One region of the Micromonospora sp. NPDC049201 genome, then DNA from elsewhere that is predicted to be linked to it. Evidence: riboswitches for the same ligand, from Rfam matches in the RefSeq annotation. Region 1 holds a riboswitch; each other region holds the start of a gene.
The links. Region 1 has a riboswitch for cobalamin ahead of cobN (cobaltochelatase subunit CobN). Riboswitches for the same ligand answer to the same signal wherever they lie in the genome.
Positions count from the first base shown of each region.

Region 1 (7,874 bases):
CAGGTCCCAGATCTGCGCCCGCACGGTCGGCGCCTTGGCCGGGTCGAGGGCCTGCACGGTGGCGTACTCGTCGAGCAGTTGCTCCAGTCTGGCCAGGTCCCCGTAGGTCTCGGCGCGGGCCATCGGCGGCACCAGGTGGTCGACCACGACGGCGTGGGCACGCCGTTTGGCCTGGGTGCCCTCACCGGGATCGTTGACGATGAACGGATAGACCAACGGCAGGTCGCCCAGCACCGCGTCGGGGGCGCAGTCGGCCGCCAGGCCGAGGCCCTTGCCGGGCAGCCACTCCAGGGTGCCGTGCTTGCCCAGGTGCACCACGGCGTCCGCGCCGAACCCACCGTCGGCGACCGGCGCGGCGAGCCAGCGGTACGCGGCCAGGTAGTGGTGGCTCGGCGGCAGGTCCGGGTCGTGGTAGATGGCGATCGGGTTCTCCCCGAAGCCGCGCGGCGGCTGGATCAGCAGCACCACGTTGCCGAAGCGCAGGCCGGCCAGGACGATGTCCCCGCCCTCGGTGTACAGCTCGCCGGGCGGCTCACCCCAGTGCTCCCGCATCCGCTCGCGCAGCGCGGCGGGCAGCTCGTCGAACCACCGCCGGTACGTGCGCCCCGGTATCCGGGCCTCGGCGGCGCGCTGCTGCTCCGGGGTGAGCCACTCCACGTCGTGGCCGCCCGCGGCGATCAACGCGTGGATCAGGGCGTCGCCGTCGTCGGGTGGCGGGGCGTCACCCAGGTGGTAGCCGGCGTCGACCATCGCCGCGAACAGCCGGACGGCGGAGGCCGGGGTGTCCAGACCGACCGCGTTGCCGACCCGGGAATGCTTGGTCGGGTACGAGCTGAGCACCACCGCGACGCGCTTGTCGGCGGCGGGCACGTGCCGCAGCCGGGCGTGGCGGACCGCGATGCCGGCCACCCGGGCGGCCCGGTCGGGGTCGGCGGCATAGACCGAGAGCCCGTCGGCGTCGATCCGCTTGAACGAGAACGGCACGGTGATGATCCGGCCGTCGAACTCGGGGATGGCCACCTGCATGGCGGCGTCCAGCGGGGACAGTCCGGCGTCGCTGCCCGCCCACTGCTCACGGGTGCTGGTGAGGCAGAGGGCCTGGATCACCGGCACGTCCAGCGCCGCGAGGGCGCCGACGTCCCAGGCGTCCTCGTCGCCGCCGCCGGAGGCGTCCGCGGCCACCGCTCCGCCGGCGGCGAGCACGGTGACCAGCAGCGCGTCGCACCGGCCGAAGAGGCCGAGCGGACCGGCGCCGGCGGTCAACCCCCGCAGCGAGCCGCAGAAGATCGGCAGCGGGTTCCCGCCGGCGGCCCGTACCGCAGCGGCGAGCACGTCGACGAAGCCGGTGTTGCCGGCCAGCGCGTGCGCCCGGTAGAAGACGATCCCCACGGTGGGCCGACCGGGGAGGATCTCCGGATCGCCGTGCACGCCGTAGGCCGGGGTGGGCGCGGGCGGGGCGAAGCCCTCGCCGGTGAGCAGCACCCGGTCGGACAGGAACCGGGCCAGCCGACCCAGGTTCGCCGGACCGCCCTCGACCAGGTACGCGAGCGCCTGGGTGACCACACCGGACGGCACGGTGGAGACCGCCATCAGCTCCGCGTCGGGCAGCGCCTCACCGCCGAGCACCACCGTGGGGACGCCGCTGGCCAGCACGGCGGCCAGCCCGTCCGGCCACGTCTGCCGGCCGCCGAGCAGGCGTACGACGGCGAGGTCGACGCCGTCGACGAGCGCGGGCACCGCGTCGGCGTCGACCCGCGCGGGGTTGGCGAGCCGGTAGTCGGCGTCGCTGGCGCGGGCGGCCAGCAGGTCGGTGTCGGCGGTGGACAGCAACAGGATGCGCACGAGGGGCTCCGGAGAGTGACGCCCGAGGTCGCACTGAGGCGACCGGGGCGAAGCGGGATGGGGAGCGACGTCAGCGGGTGCGGCGACCCGCGGCGCGGCTCACCGGGGCGCGGGTCGGTGAGCGGTCAATGCCGGGGGTATGCGGCCCAGCCGGGAGCGCGAACCGTCCCGGGTGCGCCGACACGGCCGCCGGCATGGCAGGCGACGGGTGCGGCGGAGCGTCCGCCGTGCGGGTCATGACGATGTTCGTCGATCAATGAGACGCCGAGCGTCATCGGGTCCTCCTCGGGTGTCCACGCCCTGGGGTACGTCCGACGGCCGAAGTATCCTGGCTTCCGGATCGACGCTCACCCCCGGTCTTCCAGCCGCACGCACACGGCCGTGACTCGCGAGGGGGGATCACTCCCCGGTGACAGTGGCGGGACCGCGCCGGAATCGCACCGGCTTCCTTCACTGCCGTCAGGCCGCGAATGCTGCCACACCTCACGACCTGCGGTCAACGCCACTCCACCACGGGCAACCGGTGCCCGGACCATCGAGACAGGCCGATCAGTCCCTTAGCCGCCCCGCCGGGGTCACGACCCTCCGGGCCGGCGCTCCGCCGGTGCCCGGGCCGCCTCGATCGCACAGCCCCGAACAGGCCGCCGACCGAGAGCGATCAGGTAGCGCGAGTAGGGGCGATCCGGCACCGCTCCTGCCATTCACGCCGTGGCGGACACGGGGTTCCAGCGGTCGTGGTGGATCGCCGCGGGCAGGGGGCGGCGGTGGCGCCAGCCGTGTCGTTCGAGATCGGGCACCGCTTCGAGGTGGGTGACGGGCCCGATGGCAGAGCCAGGCGACGGGGTCGGATGCCGGTCGGAATGGCGAGCAACCGCCCCTCGGCCCCGCCCCGAAAGCCGTCTACGTCGATCGGGAGCCTGCCGGTCGGTCACGGCCTCGGCCCGTAGCCGGTTCTGCGGGTGGCCGCGCCGTGCACCGACACTAGCCCAGCGGGCCACCCCGAGGAAGCATCGCCGAGCGATTGGTGCGCATCGCGCATGCGTCGCCCATTCCTGATCGGAACGCCGCACGTTTCCGAACACCTGCCTGCACCGGCGTGCAACCATCCGGGAAACATCATCGAGAGCGGTTGCCCAATAATTTTCCTGTTGCAATGCTCATCGACATGACCCGATCACCGCTCCTTTCGGTCCACCTATGACCTTGACGAGAAGCATTGCCTCGCCCCGGCACCGCCACGCCCTTGCGGCGCCAATCGCGGTCGTCTTTCTCCTGGTGAACTGTGTCACCGCCAGCGTGTTCTGGACCCGCGAAGGCGCAGACGGGCACATATTCACCGCGAGAGACGTTCCCGCATCGCCGATCGCCTTGGTGCTGGGCACCAGGGTGGAGCCGGACCACACACCGTCACTATTCCTTGCGGCGCGCCTGGAGATCGCCTATCGGCTGTTCACCGCCGGCAAGGTAGGGACAATCCTCGTTTCCGGCGACCACGCGAGCCCAAACTACAACGAACCCGGCGCGATGCAACGATGGCTGCTCGACCGACGTGTGCCAGCCAAGCGGATCTTGTTGGATCATGCCGGCTTGGACACGTACGACTCGTGCGCGCGGGCCAAGCGTCTATTCGGGGTGGACGAGGCCATCGTGGTGACCCAGTCCTTTCATCTGCCGCGCGCCGTGACCCTGTGCCGGAGTCTCGGCATCAAGGCCAATGGCGTCGGCGACGAGACAGCCAGGAAGTACGGCGACACCTGGTGGTGGAGTTCCGTTCGGGAGTACGGCGCCTGCGTCAAGGCAGCGCTCGACGTCCTGGCCGCCCGCGATCCCGCCGACCTCAGCCGCCGCACCACCGGTCAGGCGACCGGGGCGTGAGCCGTAGCCGACCGGGCGAGATGCCGGCACCGGGGATCACCCGTTGAGCGCTCCGGGAAGCTTGGCTGCCTCTGAAGCCGACCCAGTATCGGCGAGGCCGAGCCGGCGTACGGCGACAACGTCGGTGCCGTCGACGACCACCTCGGCCGGCAGTGGCCGCCCCAGAAAGGCAACCAGGCTGGCGCTGAGGCCGTACGCCCCCACATTGGGGATCGCCAGCACGTCGCCGACGCGGGCGTCACCGACGCGCGCCGCGCGGCTCAACACATCCAACGGGGTGCACAACGGGCCGACGAGAGCGGCCGAGGAAGCCGCCGCGTCCACCCCGTCCGGCTGGGCGGAGGGCGGCAGCAGTCGGCCGATGCCAGACATGCCGCCCAACGCGTTCACACCCGCGTCACAGATGATGTAGGCGCGTCCGCCGGATTCCTTGACGTCCATGACGGTCGTCAGCAGCGTTCCCGCTTCCGCGACCAGATACCGGCCCGTCTCGACGGCCACCCTCGGCCGCCCCGACCGCCACCCGGGCAGCCGCTCGTCCAGGACCTCGGCCAACGCGGAGCCCAGGCCGGAGTAGGACGGTCGGACGTCCGGTTTGGCGAAGGGGGCGCCGAACCCACCGCCGATGTCGACGACGTCGGGCACGAATCCGGTGAGTTCCGCCGCAGCGGCGACGGTGGCGACGTTCTCGGCCAACTCCGTCAGCAAATCCCCCGGGTCGGGCAGATTGGTCGCCGAGAAGACGTGGAAGCCGACCGGCCTGGTCCCGCCCGTCGCGCGCAGCAGCTCACTCCCCCGGCTCAGTTCGGCCATCGGGACGCCGAACTGGGACGGTCTCCCGGTCATCCGCAGACCGGCGCGAGCGCTGGCCGTGGCCGCGTTGAGTCGGACCAGGTAGGCCGCGGTCGCCGCCACCCGGTCGCATGCGGTCCGGAGTCGGTCCAGGTCGTGCTGGGACTCCACCGAGAACGTCCGGACTCCCGCCTCAAGCGCGGCCGTCATCTCCGTCGTCGTCTTGGCCGGTCCGGTGTAGAGGCACCGCTGCGGGGCGGCACCGGCCGCGGCGACCGCCGCCATCTCGCCGACCGAGCTGACCTCGGCTCCGAAACCGTCCGCCACCGCGGCGGCGACCAGAGACGGATGCGGATTGGCCTTGAGCGAATAATAGACGTGCAGCGCGTCGGGCAGTTCAGCCCGCAACGATCCGACCGCGCTCCGGACCTTGTCGAGTCGGTACACGTACAGCGGGCTGCCGTATTCCCGAAGGAGATCGGCCGTGAGCCCGACCGGCAGCACGTCGGGCGGGAACGCCGGTTTCGCAGTCACAGTTCGGCGACCACCGCATCCATCGCCTCGGGCTCGGGTATCGCCGCTTCCCCCGCAGCAGCCCGCGCGGAGATGAAATCGCACAGCTCGCCGACCGTGTCCGCGGCCGGCACGAATCCGGAGGACTCCAGGTCCATCCGGAACAGTTCCTCGAGCGCGAACGCCAACTCCATCAGCCGCAGGGAGTTGAAGCCGAGATCATCAATCAACCTGTGTGCGCGTCGCACGGCGGGCGCCGGCTCGGGCGCGAACAGGGTGACCATCCGCAGCACCATGGGCTCCACTTCGGCCAGATCCACGCGGGACCCCGGGTCACGCGATTCAGCCACTGCATCCTCTTTTCGTCGCCGCCACGAACCTCGGCTCCTGAGCAGAGTCGCCAAGGGCATCGCCGAAACGTACGTCACCCGGAAAGGAACGGCAAGGGTTGGCCTTTCCGATACGCATGCGCATTGACGGATCTCGGTACCGCTGATACAGCTTTAGCGGACGGGGTTGCACTGGTGCAAGGCGACGAGGAGTTGATGTGTCACTGCTCGGGTGGCTTGATCGGCCCTCCCCGGACCGCGGGGTCCGCATCGCGCAGAGCGACGGGTCCTGGCAGTTCTCGTCCTACGCGGACCTGGCCGAAGAGGCCCGCCGGGCCGCAGGCCGGTTGCGTAGCGCCGGCATCGCTCCCGGCGACACCGTCGTCATTGTCCGGTCGGCGTCCGCCGACTTCGTCTCAGACTTCTTCGGGGCGCTCCTCGCCGGTGCGACGCCCGCTCCGGTCGCGCCGCCGTCGGCCTTCCAGAACCAGGCCCGGTACGCGGAGCACCTGGCCGGCGCGGTCCGGCTGGCCCGTGCGCCCATCGTGACCACGAGGGCGGAGGCGGAGGCGGCGGTGGCGGCGGCCGTCGCCGGCACCGGCAGCCGGGTGACCGCGCACGAGCCGCCCGGTACCGCATCGCTCGCCGGCCCGTCGACCGTGCCGGCGACAGCCGTGCTCCAGTTCAGTTCGGGATCGACCGGCCCGCCCCGCGGCGTGCGGATCCCGCTCCACGCGCTGGAGTCGAACATGGTCGCGATCAGGCACCGGCTCGACCTGACCGAGCGCGATGTGGTGGCGAGTTGGCTTCCGCCCTACCACGACATGGGTCTGGTCGGGATGCTGCTGCTGCCCGTCTCCTGCCAGCTCGATCTGTGGTGGATGCGACCTGAGGACTTTGTCCGGTCTCCGCTGCGGTGGCTGCGTCTCTTCGGCGCCAATGGTGCCACCGTGACCGGGACACCGACCTTCGGCCTCGCCCAGGTCCTCCGACGCCTGCGCTCGGCGGAGCAGCTCCGGACGCTGGACCTGAGCGGCCTGCGCGGCATCGTCACCGGCGCCGAACGCGTGGACGCCACGACAGTTGAACGGTTCCTCGAACTCCTGGCGCCCTTCGGGATGCGTCCGGAAGCTGTCATCCCCGCCTACGGCCTAGCCGAGTCGACCCTGGCGGTGACCATGGCGCCATGCGGAGTCGCGCCATCGACCATCACGGTCGACGCTGAGTCGCTGGTGCCGGGGCAGCCCGTGCTCGCGCCGGCAGACGGCGGGCCGGGAACCGCGCTGGTCGGATGCGGCACACCCGTCGCCGGCGTCGATGTCCGCATCGTCGACGAGAACGGCGATCCGGTCGACGAGAACACTCTGGGCGAGATCGAGGTGCGCGGCACGTCGCTCGCGGCGGGTGTGCTGTCCGCAACGGACGGGGAACAGCGGATGGGATCCCACCTACGCACCGGCGACGCGGGCTTTCTCCGCGACGGCCAGCTGTTCGTGGTCGGTCGGATCGGTGATGCCGTGAAGCAGTTCGGACGCTGGTACTTCGCCGAGGAGGCCGAGCAGATCGCCAGGAGCCATTCCCCGCGGCCTCAGCAGACCGTCGCGCTCATCGGCACGTGGGAGGGGCGGAACACCGTCGTCGTCCTGGTGGAGGGACTGCTCGACCGGACGGCGGGAGACGTCGGTCGCGCCGTCGCGCGCCATGCGGCCGGCCTCCGCGTGCTCGTTCTCTCGGTGGTCTCCGGACAGATCGAGCGGACGACGAGTGGTAAGCCGCGACGCCGAGTGATGTGGCAACGCCTGGCCGAGGGCAGGCTTCACGGCACGACACGGTGGGACTCGGACGTGGCCGCCGGGACGCTCACTCCCTGACCGGACGGGAACGCGTCAACCCCCGACGCGATCAGGGGCGAGTGCGGCAGTCCGCCGCGCCAGCCACCCTTCGTACTTCCGCCAGATCTCCTGGAATGGCACGTACTCCTGGTGCCAGGGCTTGTGGGTGCCGACCCAGTGGATGATCCGGGGTGAGTCCACGATCTCCCGGGTGGGGCGGACGTTCCAGCACCCGGGCAGCACGGCGCGGTTAGGGCCGGTGTAGCAGTTGAGCACCTGCTGGTCCATCATCCGGTACCGCTGGACGTACGGGAGAAACTCCCCACAGAAGCGATCCCGGCGCATCCGGTCCAGGTCGAGGACCATGACTCCGGAGTTGAACCCGGTGAAGTCGTAGGCATGTCGGGCATGGACCCGCTGGATCAGCTCGTAGGCCACCTCGGGCCGGTCTGCGAGCGCGTCGGCAGCGTGATAGACGTTGACGAATCCGCTCCTCGTCGCGGTCGCGTCGCAGGCCGCCAGCGGCGCCCCGCCCACGTCCCAGGCCGCCAGCTCAGCGACGTCACCGACGGCGAGGGCGTCGATGTCCTGGTAGACCAACCGGGGCACGTCGGGCAGAAGCTCGGGCAGGAGCAGGCGGTCCAGCGATGACGTGGTGAGGTGTTTCAACATGCTCGGCATCGGACCGTAG
Region 1 covers NZ_JBVJHM010000017.1:86,329-94,202, reverse strand. The annotation lists gene cobN (cobaltochelatase subunit CobN) at 1-1,842, opposite strand, end outside; cobalamin riboswitch at 2,164-2,293, opposite strand; gene ACZ6O5_RS29200 (SanA/YdcF family protein) at 3,040-3,717, shown strand; gene ACZ6O5_RS29195 (type III PLP-dependent enzyme domain-containing protein) at 3,754-5,127, opposite strand; gene ACZ6O5_RS29190 (acyl carrier protein) at 5,040-5,342, opposite strand; gene ACZ6O5_RS29185 (AMP-binding protein) at 5,570-7,222, shown strand; gene ACZ6O5_RS29180 (glycosyltransferase) at 7,238-7,874, opposite strand, start outside.

Region 2 (7,874 bases), on a different contig from region 1:
CGCTGGTGGTCCACCGGGACACCCCGGCCCGGCCGCCGAGCAGGTTCGTGGTGGCCCAGTCCTTCGCCGTGCCCGGGTTGAGGTCGGCCTGCTCGCGGCTGCCGCCCTCGGTGGAGTCGTCCTCCCACAGCTCGAAGTTGACCCGGAAGTTGCCGGTGACCGACCGCCCGGCGCAGACCGTGCGGGCGCCGACGATGTCCGTGCCGGCGGTCGCCGGCAGCGCCATCTCACAGCGTTGCTGCTGGCCGTCGTCCTGCGTGATGATCGCGACGCCGAACAGCTCCGGCGGGTCGCAGACGACCAGCCAGACCCGGTCCAGGCACTCCGTGGTGTGCATCTCGTCGGCCGTGACGGTGACCGTGGAGCCGTAACTCGCCGCGGCCGGCGCGGCCGGCAGCGCGGCGGCGAACGCCACTCCGACCACCGTGGCCAGTGCCGCGGCCAGCAACGGCCGCAGCCGTCGACGTATCCGTTTCATGGTGCGGTTCCCCCTCGTCCGCCGACGCCCCGGGTGGGGATCGGCGCAGACAACTGTGCGGATCGGGGGCGCCGCGGGCGATACGCGCATGCGCGTATCCGGGACGGTCCCGTCCCGGCCGTGGACGGCGGCCGGGACGGGTCGCGGGGTCAGAAGTCGTCGTCGAACGTGACGCTGCCGGTCACCCCGACCTGGTACGCCGACACCCGCCGCTCGAAGAAGTTCGACAGCTCCTGCACGTCCTGCAACTCCATGAACGCGAACGGGTTGCCGCTGCCGTACGTCGGCGCGAGGCCCAGCGCCGCCAGCCGCCGGTCCGCCACGTGTTGCAGGTACTGCCGCATGTCGGCCGGCGACATCCCGGAGACGCCCTGGTCGAGCAGATCCTCGGCGAACTGCGCCTCGCACTCCACCGCCTCGGCGAGCATGTCCCGGACCTGCCGTTCCAACTCGGCGTCGAACAGCTCCGGCTCCTCGGCGCGGACGGTCTCCACCACGTCGAACGCGAACGCCATGTGCATCGACTCGTCCCGGAACACCCAGTTGGTGCCGGAGGCCAACCCGTTGAGCAGCCCCCGGGACCGCAGGAAGTAGACGTAGGCGAACGCGCCGTAGAAGAACAGCCCCTCGATGCACGCGGCGAAGCAGATGAGGTTGAGCAGGAACGCCCGCCGGTCGGAGCGGGTGCGCAGCTCCCGCAGCTCGTGGATCGAGTCGATCCAGCGGAAGCAGAACTCCGCCTTGCGGGCGATCGACGGGATGTTCTCCACCGCCGCGAACGCGGCGAACCGCTCCCGTTCGTCAGGCACGTACGTGTCCAGCAGGTTCAGGTAGAACTGGACGTGCACCGCCTCCTCGAAGAGCTGGCGGGACAGGTAGAGCCGCCCCTCCGGCGAGTTGACGTGCTGGTAGAGGTTGAGCACCAGGTTGTTGGCGACGATGGTGTCGCCGGTGGCGAAGAACGCGACCAGCCGGGACACCAGGTGCCGCTCGGCCGGCGAGAGCCGCTCCAGGTCGGCCAGGTCGGCGTGCAGGTCCACCTCCTCGACGGTCCAGGTGTTGCGGATGGCGTCGCGGAACCGGTCGAAGAAGTGCGGGTAGCGCATCGGCCGCAGGGTCAGGTCCATGCCCGGGTCGAGCAGCATCGGGCGGGTCTCGGGCATCGTGGTCACTGGCAGGCCTCGCAGCTCTCGGGGTTCTCCAGGGAGCAGGCGAGCGCCTCGTCGTCGCGGGCGGGCACCGGGGTGAGCACCGGCGCCACGGTGGCCTGCTGGATCCGGGTCGCCGGACGCGACCGCAGGTAGTAGGTGGTCTTCAAACCGGACCGCCAGGCGTACCGGTACATCGAGGAGAGCTTGCCGATGGTCGGCGCGCCCATGAACAGGTTCAGCGACTGCGACTGGTCGACGTAGGGCGCCCGCGCGGCGGCCAGGTCGATCAGCGCCCGCTGCGGCAGCTCCCACGCGGTCCGGAACAGCTCCCGCACCTCGGCGGGCAGCTCGGTGACGCCCTGCACCGAGCCCTCGGCCCGCTTGATCCGGTCGCGGACCTGCGCCGTCCACAGCCCACGCGCCTTCAGCTCCCGCACCAGGTACGTGTTGACCTGGAGGAACTCGCCGGACATGGTCTCCCGCTTGAACAGGTTCGACACCTGCGGCTCGACGCACTCGTAGCAGCCGGCGATCGAGGCGATGGTGGCCGTCGGCGCGATGGCCACCAGCAGCGAGTTGCGCAGCCCGTACGCGGCGATCCGGGCCCGCACCGCCGCCCACCTGTCGACCTGGGTCGGCGTCGCGCCCCACAGGTCCGGATGCAGGTCGCCCTTCGCGGCCCGGGTCCGTGGGTACGCCGGATGCGGCCCGAACCGTTCGGCCAGCCCGGCGGAGGTCTCCAGCGCGGTCAGCAGGATCTCCTCCTGCACCCGGGTGGACAGCTCCCGCGCCGCCGGTGAGTCGAACGGCAGGCGCAGCGTGAACAACGCGTCCTGGAGGCCCATCAGCCCGAGCCCGACCGGCCGCCAGCGCGGATTCGACGCCGCCGCCTGCGCGGCCGGGTAGTAGTTGATGTCGATCACCCGGTCCAGGAACACCACCGCGGTGCGCACGGTGGCCCGCAGCTTCTCCCAGTCGACCCCGTCGGCGGTGACGTGCGCGCCGAGGTTCACCGAACCGAGGTTGCACACCGCGGTCTCGGCGTCGTCGTTGACCTCCAGGATCTCGGTGCACAGGTTGGACAGGTGGATGACGTTGCCCGGCTCGCCGGTCTGGTTGGACAGCCGGTTCGCGGCGTCCTTGAACGTCATCCACCCGTTGCCGGTCTGCGCGAGCGTGCGCATCATCCGCCCGTACAGGTCACGGGCCCGGACCGTACGGACCGCCTTCTTCTCGGCCGCCCGGTACGCGGCGTCGAACGCCTCGCCGTACAGGTCGGGCAGTTCCGGCGCGTCGGACGGGTCGATCAGCGACCAGTCCTCGTCCGCCTCGACCCGGCGCATGAACTCGTCCGGGATCCAGTTGGCCAGGTTGAGGTTGTGGGTCCGCCGGGACTCCTCGCCGGTGTTGTCCCGCAGCTCCAGGAACTCCTCCACGTCCGGGTGCCACGGCTCCAGGTAGACGCAGGCCGCGCCCTTGCGCCGGCCGCCCTGGTTCACCGCCGCCACCCCGGCGTCGAGCGTCTTGAGGAACGGCACGATGCCGTTCGACCGCCCGTTCGTGCCCCGGATCAGCGCGCCCCGGCCGCGCACCCGGGACCAGGAGATGCCGATGCCGCCGGAGAACTTCGACAGCTTAGCGACCTGGTGGTAGCGCTCGTAGATGGAGTCCAACTCGTCGCGGGGCGAGTCCACCAGGAAGCACGACGACATCTGGGTGTGCCGGGTGCCCGAGTTGAACAGCGTGGGGGAGCTGGGCAGGTAGGCCAGGCTGGACATCAGCCGGTAGAGACCGACCGCCTCGGCCGGGGTGTGCGACAGCCCGCAGGCCACCCGCAGCAGCCAGTACTGCGGCGTCTCCACCACCAGCCGCGACTCCGGGTGCCGCAACAGGTAACGGTCCGCCACCGTACGCAGTCCGAAGTACTCGAACCGCAGGTCACCGGCCGGGTCCACGGCGTCGTCCAGCTCGTCGGCGTGGCGGGCCACGAACGCGGCGGTGTCGTCACCGACCAGCCCCAGCCCGTGCGCGTACCCGATCGACTCGCTGAAGCGCGTCACCTGCTGCCCACGGACCTCCTCGTCCACGTACGCGGCCAGCAGCCGGGCCGCCAACCGGGAGTACTGCGGCTCCTCGCCGATCAGCTCCGCCGCGGTCTGGATCGACAACCGGTCCAGCTCCGCGGTGCTCGCCCCGTCGTAGAGCCCGCTGATGGTCCGGGTGGCGACCCGCAGCGGATCGACCTCGTCCAGGTCGGCGCCCCAGCGCTCGACCGCCCGGACGATCCGGTTGACGTCGACCGGCTCGGTGTCGCCGTCCCGCTTGCGGACCCGCATCGCCAGCCGGCGCTGCTCCGGCCCGGTGGCACCGGACCGCCTACTCTCCCGCACGACCGTCATGACCTCTCCCTCGCTGTCACCGATGGTCTCGGCCGGCGGGAGAACGCCAACGGGCACGGCACGCAGGACCGGCCCGGCTGCTGGCGTCGGTCGTCCCGCGCGACCGTCGACCGCCGCGCGCGGCGGCGCACGGCGCGCTGGCAGGTCTTCGGACTCGCGGGCGTGACACGAGGTCGCCTACTGGCCGTCGCTTCCCAGGCCGGTGGCCCAGTGCTGATGACGGCGGTCGTTCCCACTCACCGCTGCGGGGCAGTCCCGGACTTCCACCGGGTTCCCTCTTGCCTCGGCCGCGCCTTCCAGACGCCGCCGAACCAGCTGCGGGGACACCATATATGGCGGTTATGCCCGGTAGGCAACACCAGATGTCGCGTCGGGCGTGTCGCCTGCATCTCACCTCTGGGGGTGAAGGCGGGGCCCCTTGTTAACGCCTCCGGTAGAGGAGGGGGCCCCGCCTAACACAGCCGCCCACCGATCGGCTCAGGCCACGAAGGACACCTCGGGGAAGGAGCGGCTCGGGCCGCGCAGCAGGTGACCCCGGTGCCGCAGGTGCAGGTCGAAGAAGGCCAACGGGTACGCCTGTTGGATGCGTACCGCGCGGGCGGGGTCGAGGGTGCCGATCCAGCCGGTCAGCTCCGCGTCGCTCATCCCGATCACCCGGGCCAGTTGCGGCACCAGCCACTGGTTGTCGCCGTACGACTGGTGGAGCGCGCCGGCGGCCTGGACGTTGAGCCGCCAGCCGTGCAGGTGCGACCAGAACTCGGCGACGGCGGGCTCCGCGACGCGGGTGTACTCCGCCGTCATCAGCATGAACGGCCGGTCCAGGCCGGTGGGCCGCGGCTGGGACAGCATCGGGCCGTCTAGGCTCAGCCCGGCGCGTACCCGCTGGTCGGTGCCCATGGTGAGCGCGGTCGCGGTGCCCCCCTTCGACCAGCCGAACATGCCGATCCGGTGCGGGTCCAGCGCCGTGCACAGCCCGGTCGGGAGCGGCCGACGGTCGACGTCCGGGTTGCCGCCGGCGGCGAGGACGGCGATCTGGTCCAGCACGAACCGCACGTCGCGGGTGTAGGTCCAGGGCGTCGCGTCGTAGTCGTCCTCCCGGACGGTCACCCGGCCGTCCGGGAACTCGCTGGGCCCGTCGTACGTGTGGTCCACCGTGACCACCGCGTATCCGTGGCTGGCGAGTTCCTGGACCACGATGGTGGTGTCCGATCGGTGGCTGCCCGCGCCGTGCGAGTAGACCACCACCGGCAGTCGACGGGCGGCGCGTCGCACCGGCGCGCCCTCGTGACCGGCGGTCAGCGGCGCCAGCACCGCGTCGGGGTCGAACCCGGTGGACCCCAGCAGCGCACGTAGCGACGCGGCGGTCATCCACTCGGCGCGGGGGTGCCGCCACACGTCCCGGGCCGGATACCAGACGTTGACCATCAGCTCCCGATACCGTCCCGGCCCGGCGAGGGGCTCCGGTTGCGACCGGTCGACCAGGTGCAGCGCAACGGTGCCGACCGGGTGGGGTCCGGTGGGTGTGGGCAGGGTGAGCCGGGTCGGGCCCGGTTGGGCCGTGGCCGCCGGCGCGCGGCCGGCGACGCCGACCGACGCGCCGGCTCCCACCGCCAACGCTGCCCGGACCAGGGTGCGGCGGGTCATGCCGTGTTCGGGGACGGATGTCTCGGTCATCGGTGATCCTCCTCGGCAGCTTTATTCACTCAGTATATATACCGGGTGTATAGATGCAAGCGCATGCCCTGGTCGACGGCCGGGTGCCGCGCCTACCAGGTGACCGGCAGCCCGATCGGGCCGAGGATGGCGTGCCCCGGCTTCCACGGCACCTCGTCCGGCGGCACCGCGAGGCGCAGGCCGGGCAGTTCCCGCAGCAGCAGGGCGAGCGCGGTGCGGACCTCCAGCGCGCCCAGGTGGGCCCCGATGCAGTAGTGCGCGCCGTGCCCGAAGGACAGGTGCGGCGTGGGCGCGCGGTCGAAGTCCATCCGTTCCGGGTCCGGGAACACCGCCGGGTCGCGGTTGGCGGCGTCGTGCGAGGGGACCACGATGTCGCCCGCCGCCAGTCGGGCGCCGCTGGGCAGCGTCACGTCCGCCATCACCCGCCGCGGCATCTCGTCGCCGTTCGCGGTGGAGTGCAGCCGCTCCAACTCGGCGACCGCCGCGTCCAGCCGCTCGGGGTGCGCGACGAGATACGCCCAGCCGGTGCCGGCCGGCCCGTACGGCTCGGTCTGGAGCACGTGGACGAACGTGGCGATCGAGCTGGCCGTGGTCTCCCAGCCACCCACCACGAGAGAGATCGGCAGCTTGATCTGGACGTCCACCGGCTGGTCGGCGGCGGCGGTCGCGATCCGGCCGAGCAGGTCGTCGCCGGGTCGGCCGCGTCGCTGCTCGAGCTGCTCCCACAGGTAGCCGCCCATCTCCTCGGCGGACCGGGCCGCCTCCTCGCGGCTCAGGTCGCCGGCGCCGAGGAACATGTCGCCCCACCGGCGGAACCGCATCCGGTCGTGGGCCGGCAGGCCGAGCAGGTCGCAGATCACGTCCAGCGCGAACGGGACGGCGAAGTCGCGGACCAGGTCCGCCGGAGCGCCCCGGCCCACCATCGCGGTGAGCCGCTCCTGCGCCGCGGTCCGGACCGCGTCGCGCAGCCCGTCGACGGCCGGCCGGGTGAACGCGTCCTTCACGGTGCCGCGCACCCGGGCGTGCTCGGCCCCGTCCATGCCGAGCATGGTGCCGGACACGTCGACCTCGTCGGCGTACGCGGCGGCGGCCCGGGAGAAGACGTCCTGCCGGCGCAGCACCTCGCGCACGTCGGCGTACCGGCAGATCAGCAGCGCCGGAACCGGTTCGCCGCCGACCCGGCGGACGATGGGCACCACCGGAGAGCCGGCGGCGAACCGGGCGTAGTCGGGGTGCTTGCGCGGGCCGGGCGGCCGGTTGACGCCGTCGGCGTCCTGGTAGAAGGGGTGGGGCAGGCGGGCGTCGATGTCCGTCATCCGTCCACAGTGCCAGTTCGGCCCCGGCGGCGGGGGCCCGCCGTCGGGGCCGGATGACGCCTAGCCGGCCGACCGGCTCGACGCGCGGGCGCGGCCGTACCCGGCGAGGGCGTGGAAGGCGGCCTTGGGTGTCCACGAGCCGTCCGGCAGCACGCGCACGATGCCCCGGGCCGCCAGGTCGAAGTCGTGCTCCGGGTCCCCGGTGGTGGGCAGGTGCCGGTTCGCGAACGTGTAGACGAACGCCGCCTCCACCCCGCCCGCCTCGTAGTCGCGCAGCAGGTCGACGAGGTAGCGGGCCTGGCCCTCCTCGTCGCGCTCCAGCGTCGCGGTGAGCTTCGCCGCCCGGCCGTGCTCGTCGTAGGTCACCGGTTCCGTCGCGCCCGCGACGTCGGCGGCGCCCCGGTACGTGCAGCAGCCGAACTCCGTGGCGGCGTACGGCTTGCCCTGGCCCACCGCCGCCGCGAGGCTCTGCGGAAACGCCGCCGCGTTCGTGGCGTCGCGATAGCCGGCGTCGCTCGCGATGATGTCGAACGGCGTCCAGTCGACGCCTTCGAGCGGGATCGAGGCGTATCCGACCGGGCCGCCGAACCGCTCGCGCACCGCCGGAACCGCGTCGGCGAAGAAGTCGCGCACGGCGGCCCGCGCGGCCGGGACCGCCTCCCGCATCCGCATCGGATCGGTGAACAGCGCCAGTCGCTCGGTCAGGTCGCGGCCGGGCAGGAAGCCCTCGGTGAACATGGAGATCTCGGAGCCGGTGAGGTAGACGACGGTGGCGCCCTCGCGTCGCAGCCGTTCGGCCCGTTCGGCGCCGTCGAGCAGGAACGCCATGAGCCCGGCGCGGTCCAGGCCGTTGGTG
Region 2 covers NZ_JBVJHM010000001.1:459,605-467,478, forward strand. The annotation lists gene ACZ6O5_RS01780 (hypothetical protein) at 1-478, opposite strand, end outside; gene ACZ6O5_RS01785 (ribonucleotide-diphosphate reductase subunit beta) at 628-1,641, opposite strand; gene ACZ6O5_RS01790 (ribonucleoside-diphosphate reductase subunit alpha) at 1,647-4,028, opposite strand; cobalamin riboswitch at 4,151-4,359, opposite strand; gene ACZ6O5_RS01795 (alpha/beta hydrolase family protein) at 4,506-5,702, opposite strand; gene ACZ6O5_RS01800 (cytochrome P450) at 5,795-7,018, opposite strand; gene ACZ6O5_RS01805 (hypothetical protein) at 7,079-7,874, opposite strand, start outside.
Region 2: another riboswitch for cobalamin. It lies ahead of ACZ6O5_RS01790 (ribonucleoside-diphosphate reductase subunit alpha); the one in region 1 lies ahead of cobN (cobaltochelatase subunit CobN).

Region 3 (7,874 bases), on a different contig from region 1:
GGCGGAGCTTGAGCAGCGCGGCTTCCTGCTTGTGCAGGTCGGTCTCGACCCGGGTGAACTCCGCGGTCTTCTCGGTGACCCGGCGCTGGACCGAGGCGTGCGCCTCGCGCGCGACCCGCTCGTCGGTGGTGGCGCGCAGCAGCTCGCCGGTCACCGAGGTGGTGGCCCCCTCGGCCTTGTCGCCCCGGGTGATCCGCTGGAGATCGGAGAACTGGCGCAGGCTGGCGCCGAACTCGCCGGGTGGCAGCGCGGCGTCGGCCTTGACCGCGTCGGCGGCGGCGCTCTTGGCGTTCTCCTGGGCCCGGGCCAGCGCGGCCTGTGCCTCCTTGAGCCGGGCGGCGGCGGTGGTCAGCTCGGCCTGGGCCGCGTCCCGCTCGCCCTTGACCCGCAGGAGGTTGTCGCCGAGCTGGGCGACCTGACCGTCGACCAGGTTGATCTGCGCGATCAGCGGCCCGTCGGCCGGGTTCGTGACGCCGGTCGTGGCACCTGGCAGGACCGGTGCGCCGCCGGGCACGGTGGCCCCGGGCAGGCCGGGCACCGGGACGCCGGGCTGGCCGGGGACGGTGGCGCCGGGTCGGCCGGTGGCGGCACCCGGCACGGTGGGAAGCTGGAGCGGGCCGGTGACCTGCGGCCGGGACCCGGTGCTGGGAATGGTGTCGGGCAGCGGATCGGCCCAGGCCGGGGTCGCGAGCGCCGCGGCCGCGACCGCCCCGAGCAGGGCGGACCAGAGCGCCGGGCGCAGCACCGGTGAGATCACCGGTGAGCGTCGCCGTCGCCTTCGGGCCTTGGTGCTGTCGACCATTCCGCTCCCCGTCCGGTCTGGTGCGCGCCACGCGTCGTGGGCGTGATGAGACGGGGCGACCCCTGGTGTGTGTTCCGCCCCACCCTGTCTTACCTCACCGACGCAACGATGTCGATGTGCGGAGCGTGACGACCGGTGAACTGGGTCGCTGCGGTCGACCGCGCGGGCGACGCTCCGGACCCGCGACGTACGCTCGATCGGGACCCCCAGGTGGAAGGACGTGGCTTTCGGATGGACGCCGGACTCAAGCGCGAGCTCGAAGCGAAGGTCTACGCGGGGGAGCGGCTGACCCGCGAGGACGGCATCGCGCTCTACGCGAGCGACGACCTGACCTGGTTGGGCCGGCTGGCCCACCACAGGCGTACGGAGCTCAACGGCGACCGGGTGATGTTCAACGTCAACCGGCACCTCAACCTGACCAACGTCTGTTCCGCGTCGTGCGCGTACTGCTCGTTCCAGCGCAAGCCGGGCGAGAAGGACGCCTACACGATGCGGATCGACGAGGCGGTCCGCAAGGCCAAGGAGATGGAGGACGAGCAGCTCACCGAGCTGCACATCGTCAACGGCCTGCACCCGACGCTGCCCTGGCGCTACTACCCCAAGGTGCTGCGCGAGCTGAAGGCCGCGCTGCCGAAGGTCAACCTCAAGGCGTTCACCGCGACCGAGGTGCAGTGGTTCGAGAAGATCAGCGGGCTGACCGCCGACGCCATCCTCGACGAGTTGATGGACGCCGGGCTGGAGTCGCTGACCGGCGGCGGCGCGGAGATCTTCGACTGGGAGGTCCGGCAGCACATCGTCGACCATGCCTGCCACTGGGAGGACTGGTCGCGGATCCACCGGCTGGCCCACTCGAAGGGCATGAAGACGCCGTCGACCATGCTCTACGGCCACATCGAGGAGCCCCGGCACCGGGTCGACCACGTGCTGCGGCTGCGCGAGCTGCAGGACGAGACCGGGGGCTTCCAGGTCTTCATCCCGCTGCGCTACCAGCACGACTTCGTCGACTCGGCGGACGGCAAGGTCCGTAACCGGATCCAGGCCCGCACCACGATGGCCTCCCCGGCCGAGTCGCTCAAGACGTTCGCGGTCTCCCGCCTGCTGTTCGACAACGTCCCGCACGTGAAGTGCTTCTGGGTCATGCACGGGCTCTCGGTGGCCCAGCTCTCGCTGAACTTCGGCGTGGACGACCTGGACGGCTCGGTGGTGGAATACAAGATCACGCACGACGCCGACTCGTACGGCACGCCGAACACCATGCACCGGGACGACCTGCTCCACCTGATCTGGGACGCCGGTTTCCGCCCGATGGAGCGGAACACCCGCTACGAGACCGTCCGTGAGTACGCCGCCGCGCCGTCGATGGCCGAGCGCCGCTCCGAGCCGCAGCAGGTCTGGGCCTGACCCGGCGATGAGCACCGGCAGGTCTGGGCCTGACCCGGCGACGAGCACCGGGGAGCAGCAGCGCGGTTTTCCTCGGCGGGACGCCGAGGGACGCATCCTGACGCTCGGTGACCTGCTCGGCGTGACGCTCGCCGGGCTGGTCATCGGCGTGCTGGCGTTGCTGCTCTTCGAGTGGGCGTTCGCCGCACTCGGCGCCGGCGGGTTCGGGGGGACCAACGGCTGGCTGGCGGTGATCCTGCCGCTCTGGCTGTTCTGGGACGACTTCCGGGCCTGGGAGTTCGGTGCCGCCCGGGTGCTGGCGGCGCTGGTCGGGCTCGGGGTCGGCGTGCTGGCCGGGTTGCTGGCGGCCGGGCTGGCCGCAGGGCTGCCGGCGCTGTTCACCGGCGCGCTGGCCGCGGCGGTTTTCACCGTGGTCTACGCGGTGATCTGGTTTCATGGCGTGCACTGGCTGGCCCGGCGGACGGGCTGAGGCGGCGGAGAGAGTGGGAATGCGGGCATGAGCGCGGCGGTCAAGTACACGCTGGGCCGGATCGGGCTGTTCGTCGCGGTGCTGGCGGCCCTCTGGTTCGTCGAGATGAACATGTTCCTGCGGCTGATGCTGGCGTTGGTCTTCTCCGCCACGCTGTCGTTCTTCCTGCTGAAGGGGTGGCGGGACGAGATGGCCGGGGAGATGGCCGACGCGGCGGAGCGCCGCCGCGCCGAGAAGGACCGGCTGCGCTCCGCCCTGGCCGGCGACGACCAGCCCGAGCCCAAGGACTGAGTGGTGAGAAGGGGCCCCTTCTCGACGCCAGGCGTTAACAAGGGGCCCCTCCTTTCAGCTCACCAGTTGGTGGAGTTGGGGACGGTGGGCCAGGGGCGGTTCAGCGGCTTGATCAGGTATGCGATGCCGCCGGAGCCGGAGGCGACGGTGCCGTTGGCCCGGTAGCGCTTGGTGCGCTGCCAGATCTGCTCGAACTGCTCGCGCTTGTAGACGTTGCGCACCGCCTCGTTCGAGGACGACGCCGGGTCGTTGACGATCACGTCGCCGTCGGCGGTGAAGCCGACGATCACGAACAGGTGCCCGGAGGTGCCGTAGTTCGCCCCGTCCAGCTCCTCGGCCAGGAACGACTGCGACGTGACCACCGGGATGCCGGCCTTGATGAACCGTTCCGCCTCGTCCAGCGAGTGCAGCCGGGTGACGCGCGCCTCCAGACCGGGGAAGCCGGCCGCGTACGCGGTGTTGAACGGCCAGTTGCCGGCGCCGTCGTACTCGTGGTCGTAGGTCATCCGGGCGGCGTGGTCGACGGTCGGGTCGGCGTAGGCGGGGTCGACCCAGGCGGTGTCCTCGGCCGAGGGCTTGCGTCCCCAGTACTCGACCACCATCTCGGTGGAGGTGGGGGAGCACCACGCCTCGCCGCCGCCGTCGTACTCCGGGTACTCGCCGATGTGGACGTTCTGCGAGTAGCGGGGCACGGCCAGCTCGGTGCCCCAGGCGATGCCACCCCGGCTCGGCGTGACGGTGAACCGGTCCGGCACGTTCGAGGCCATCGCGCCGACCATCCGGACCTGCGGCGCGGCGGCCTGTCCGGGCGCGCGGTAGAGCGTCAGCCGGAGCTGGTACGAGCGCAGCAGCACCCCGGCCGAGGCGTCGTCGACGGCGAACGTGTCGGTCCAGATGCTCGACCAGGGGTCACCCTGACCGTCCAGCGTGGCCCGCTTGATGTCCTGGTCGCCGGAGGCCCAGCGGCCCATCACGTACCACGGGGTCTGGGCCCCGGTGTTGTAGGTGCCGTGCAGCTCGACCTGGATCCAGGTGCCGGCGGGGGTGCTGGCGTTCCAGGACGCGACAAGCTCGGTGGCGTCGAACCCGATCCGCCGCTCGGGTGAGGTCCAGGTGGCGTACTCCCAGGTGCGGGTGGCGCCGGTGTGTTCGTCGGTGAACTCGGTGGTGCCGGCGGGCCGGGCGATGGTGAGCGCCGGCTGGCGGCCGGGCACGGCGCGGGTGCCCTGGTGCGTGCCGGTACGCCAGTCGGGGTAGCGGGAGAACTCCTGGAAGGTGATCTGTTCGTCGTGGGTGACGCCCGGCCGGGGGCCGTTGGCCTGGGCGGGTGCGGTGGTGCCGAGCAGGGTGAGCGCGGTCAGGCCGGCGAGGGCGACCGCGCGCAGGGGTCTTCCGAACATGGCAGCTCCACGGGGAAACGGCATCGTTGCCGTTCACTGTCGTCCTTGGCGGGAAGTTTCGCCAGATGTTCAGCCATGGAAAATCATTGCCGACGTGAGGATCAGGTCGGGATGGTACGTGACAACGACGGATGTTGATATGACCATGTGACTGCTGGTGGAGTGTGCGGACAACGGGATCTCCCCGTACCCCGAGGAGGTTGTCCATGGCCCTCCGCACGTCCCCGCTGCGCCGCCGGCTCGCGTTCGTCGCCGCCGTCGGCCTGATCCTGGTCACCGCCGCCGCCGGGCCGGCCGCCGCCCGCCCCGACCCGGACCGGGCCGGCGAGTCGGCCGCCGTCGCCTACCGGGTGCTCGGCCCACGCACCGTCGCCGACCGCACCGCGGTCGCCCGCACCGGCGCCGCCATCGACTACTCCGAACACGGCGTGCTGCACGTCACGGCCACCACCACCGAGGCGAAGGCGATCACCCGGCTCGGCTTCCGGCTGGAGAAGGACGTCGCCCCGGCGCCGGCCGGCGGCGCGACCGCGTACGCGTTCCCGCCCGCCGACTCGAACTACCACGACTACGCCGAGTTGACCGCGGTGGTGAACCAGGTGGTCGCCGACCACCCGAGCATCGCCCGCAAGCTCAGCATCGGCACGTCCTACCAGGGCCGGGACCTGATGGCCGTGAAGATCTCCGACAACGTCGGCACCGACGAGGGTGAACCGGAGATCCTGTTCAACGCCCAGCAGCACGCCCGCGAGCACCTGACCGTCGAGATGGCGATCTACCTGCTCAACCTGTTCACCGACAACTACGGCACCGACTCCCGGATCACCAACATCGTGAACTCCCGGGAGATCTGGATCGTGCCCACCGTCAACCCGGACGGCAGCGAGTACGACATCGCCACCGGCTCCTACCGCTCCTGGCGGAAGAACCGGCAGCCCAACAGCGGCTCCACGTACGTCGGCACCGACCTGAACCGCAACTGGAGCTACCAGTGGGGCTGCTGCGGCGGCTCGTCGAGCACGAAGTCGTCGGACACCTACCGCGGCCCGTCCGCCTTCTCCGCCCCGGAGACCGCCGCGTTGCGCAACTTCGTCAACAGCCGGGTCGTCGGCGGGGTGCAGCAGATCAAGGCGAACATCGACTTCCACACCTATTCCCAGCTGGTGCTCTGGCCGTACGGCTACACGTACAGCAACACCGCCACCGGGATGAACGCCGACCAGTACAACACGTTCGCCACCATCGGCCAGCAGATGGCGGCCAGCAACGGCTACACCCCGGAGCAGTCCAGCGACCTCTACATCGCGGACGGCACCAGCATCGACTGGATGTGGGGCACCCACAAGATCTGGGCGTACACGTTCGAGATGTACCCCGGCTCGGCCTCCGGCGGCGGCTTCTACCCGCCCGACGAGGTGATCCCGGCGCAGACCTCGCGCAACCGGGACGCCGTGCTGACGCTCTCCGAGTACGCCGACTGCCCGTACCGGGCGATCGGCAAGCAGAGCCAGTACTGCTGACCTCACCCGGCGGCGGGGACCCCGGCTCCACCCCCACCGGGGTCCCCGCCCACCCCGCCCGTCCGGGTGATCTTCGCTGGTCGTGCGCTACGGTGGCACCGACCGTGCCACAGCGAAGCCGGTGCGAAACCGGCGCTGTCCCGCAACTGTGATGCCCCGTACGGTCGGCGTCGGCCTCCCGCCGGCGCCGACGGACGTGGGACGAGCCAGGTCGCCTGCGGCCCGGTCGCGACACGCGCCTTCGAGGAAGGGCGCCTCGCGGACGGGGCCCTTCCAGCCTGTCGGCGAAGCACCACGCTCCTCGACCGACAGGAGGACCTGTGACCCGACCTACCCCTCGGCTCTTCGCCACCGCGCTCGCGGCCGGCGTGCTGCTGCTCGGCGGCTGCGCCGAGAAGACCTCGACCGACGCCCCCGCCCCCGGCGCGTCCGGCGGCTCGTTCCCCGCCAGCGTGGGCAACCTGACGCTGGAGAAGCGCCCCGAGAAGATCGTCTCGCTCTCGCCGACCTCGACCGAGATGCTCTTCGCCATCGGCGCCGGCAAGCAGGTCACCGCCGTCGACGACCAGTCGAACTACCCGGCGGACGCGCCGAAGACCGACCTCTCCGGCTACCAGCCGAACGCCGAGGCGATCGCCGCGAAGAGCCCCGACCTGGTGGTGATCACCAATGACACCAACAAGATCGCCAGCCAGCTCGTCGCGCTGAAGATCCCGGTCCTGCTCACCCCGGCCGCGACCACGCTCGACGACACGTACCGGCAGCTCACCGACCTGGGCAAGCTCACCGGCCACCCGGCCGAGGCGGACGCCGTGGTGCGGAAGATGAAGGACGACATCACCGCGCTCACCAAGGACCTGCCCAAGCGCGCCGAGAAACTGACCTACTACCACGAGCTGGGTCCGGAGCTGTACACCGCGACCAGCAAGACGTTCATCGGCACCATCTACGCGCTCGCCGGGCTGGAGAACATCGCCGACCCGGCCGACGCCGGCGGCAAGAGCGGCGGCTACCCGCAGCTCTCCCAGGAGGTCATCGTCAAGGCGAACCCCGACTTCGTCTTCCTGGCCGACACCAAGTGCTGCCAGCAGAGCGCCGACACGGTCAAGGCACGCAGCGGGTGGGCCGGCCTCACCGCGGTCAAGAACAACCAGGTCGTGGCGCTTGACGACGACATCGCCTCGCGCTGGGGCCCGCGCGTCGTCGAGCTGCTGAAGGCGATCGTCGACGCCACCGCCAAGGTTCCGGCCTGACCGTGGCCGTACGACCGGCGGACCCCGTGCCGGCCGGGACGCCCGACGCGTCCCGGCCGGCCGGCCGGCTGCCGCACCCCCGCCGGGGCGCGGCACACACCGACGCTCCGGCCCGGCCGGCCGGGCTGCGCACACGCTGGCTGCTCGCCGGCCTGGTGGCGGTGCTCGTCGCGCTGGTGGCCGGCGTCTCGTTCGGCCCGGTCAGCCTGCCGCCCGGCAGCGTCGCGGCGGAACTGCTCAACCTGCTGCCCGGCGTGCACCTGGACAGCGGCCTCACCGAGCAGGAGGTCGCCATCGTCACCGAGCTGCGCCTGCCCCGGGTCGTGCTCGGTCTGCTCGTCGGCGCGCTGCTCGCCCTGGCCGGCGGCTGCTACCAGGGTGTCTTCCGCAACCCGCTGGCCGACCCGTACCTGCTCGGCGTGGCCGCCGGGGCCGGGCTCGCGGTCACCGCGGCGATCGTGCTCGGCGCCGGGGCCGGCGGGGCGCTCACCGGTCTGCCGGTCACCGTCCCGCTCGCCGCGTTCGTCGGCTCGCTCGGCGCGGTGGCGATGACGTACCTGCTCGGCGCCGCCGGTGGCCGGGACCGTTCACCGGCCACGCTGATCCTGGCCGGGGTGGCCGTCTCGGCGTTCCTCGCCGCCGGGCAGACCTACCTGCTGCAAGCGCACTCGGACAGCCTCCAACAGGTGTACTCCTGGCTGCTCGGGCGGCTCTCCACCGCCGGCTGGCACGACGTCC
Region 3 covers NZ_JBVJHM010000008.1:343,149-351,022, forward strand. The annotation lists gene ACZ6O5_RS19850 (C40 family peptidase) at 1-802, opposite strand, end outside; gene mqnE (aminofutalosine synthase MqnE) at 1,034-2,203, shown strand; gene ACZ6O5_RS19860 (hypothetical protein) at 2,211-2,672, shown strand; gene ACZ6O5_RS19865 (DUF4229 domain-containing protein) at 2,700-2,963, shown strand; gene ACZ6O5_RS19870 (C39 family peptidase) at 3,023-4,363, opposite strand; partial or broken gene ACZ6O5_RS19875 (M14 family metallopeptidase) at 4,570-5,880, shown strand; cobalamin riboswitch at 5,951-6,120, shown strand; gene ACZ6O5_RS19880 (ABC transporter substrate-binding protein) at 6,204-7,136, shown strand; gene ACZ6O5_RS19885 (FecCD family ABC transporter permease) at 7,205-7,874, shown strand, end outside.
Region 3: another riboswitch for cobalamin. It lies ahead of ACZ6O5_RS19880 (ABC transporter substrate-binding protein); the one in region 1 lies ahead of cobN (cobaltochelatase subunit CobN).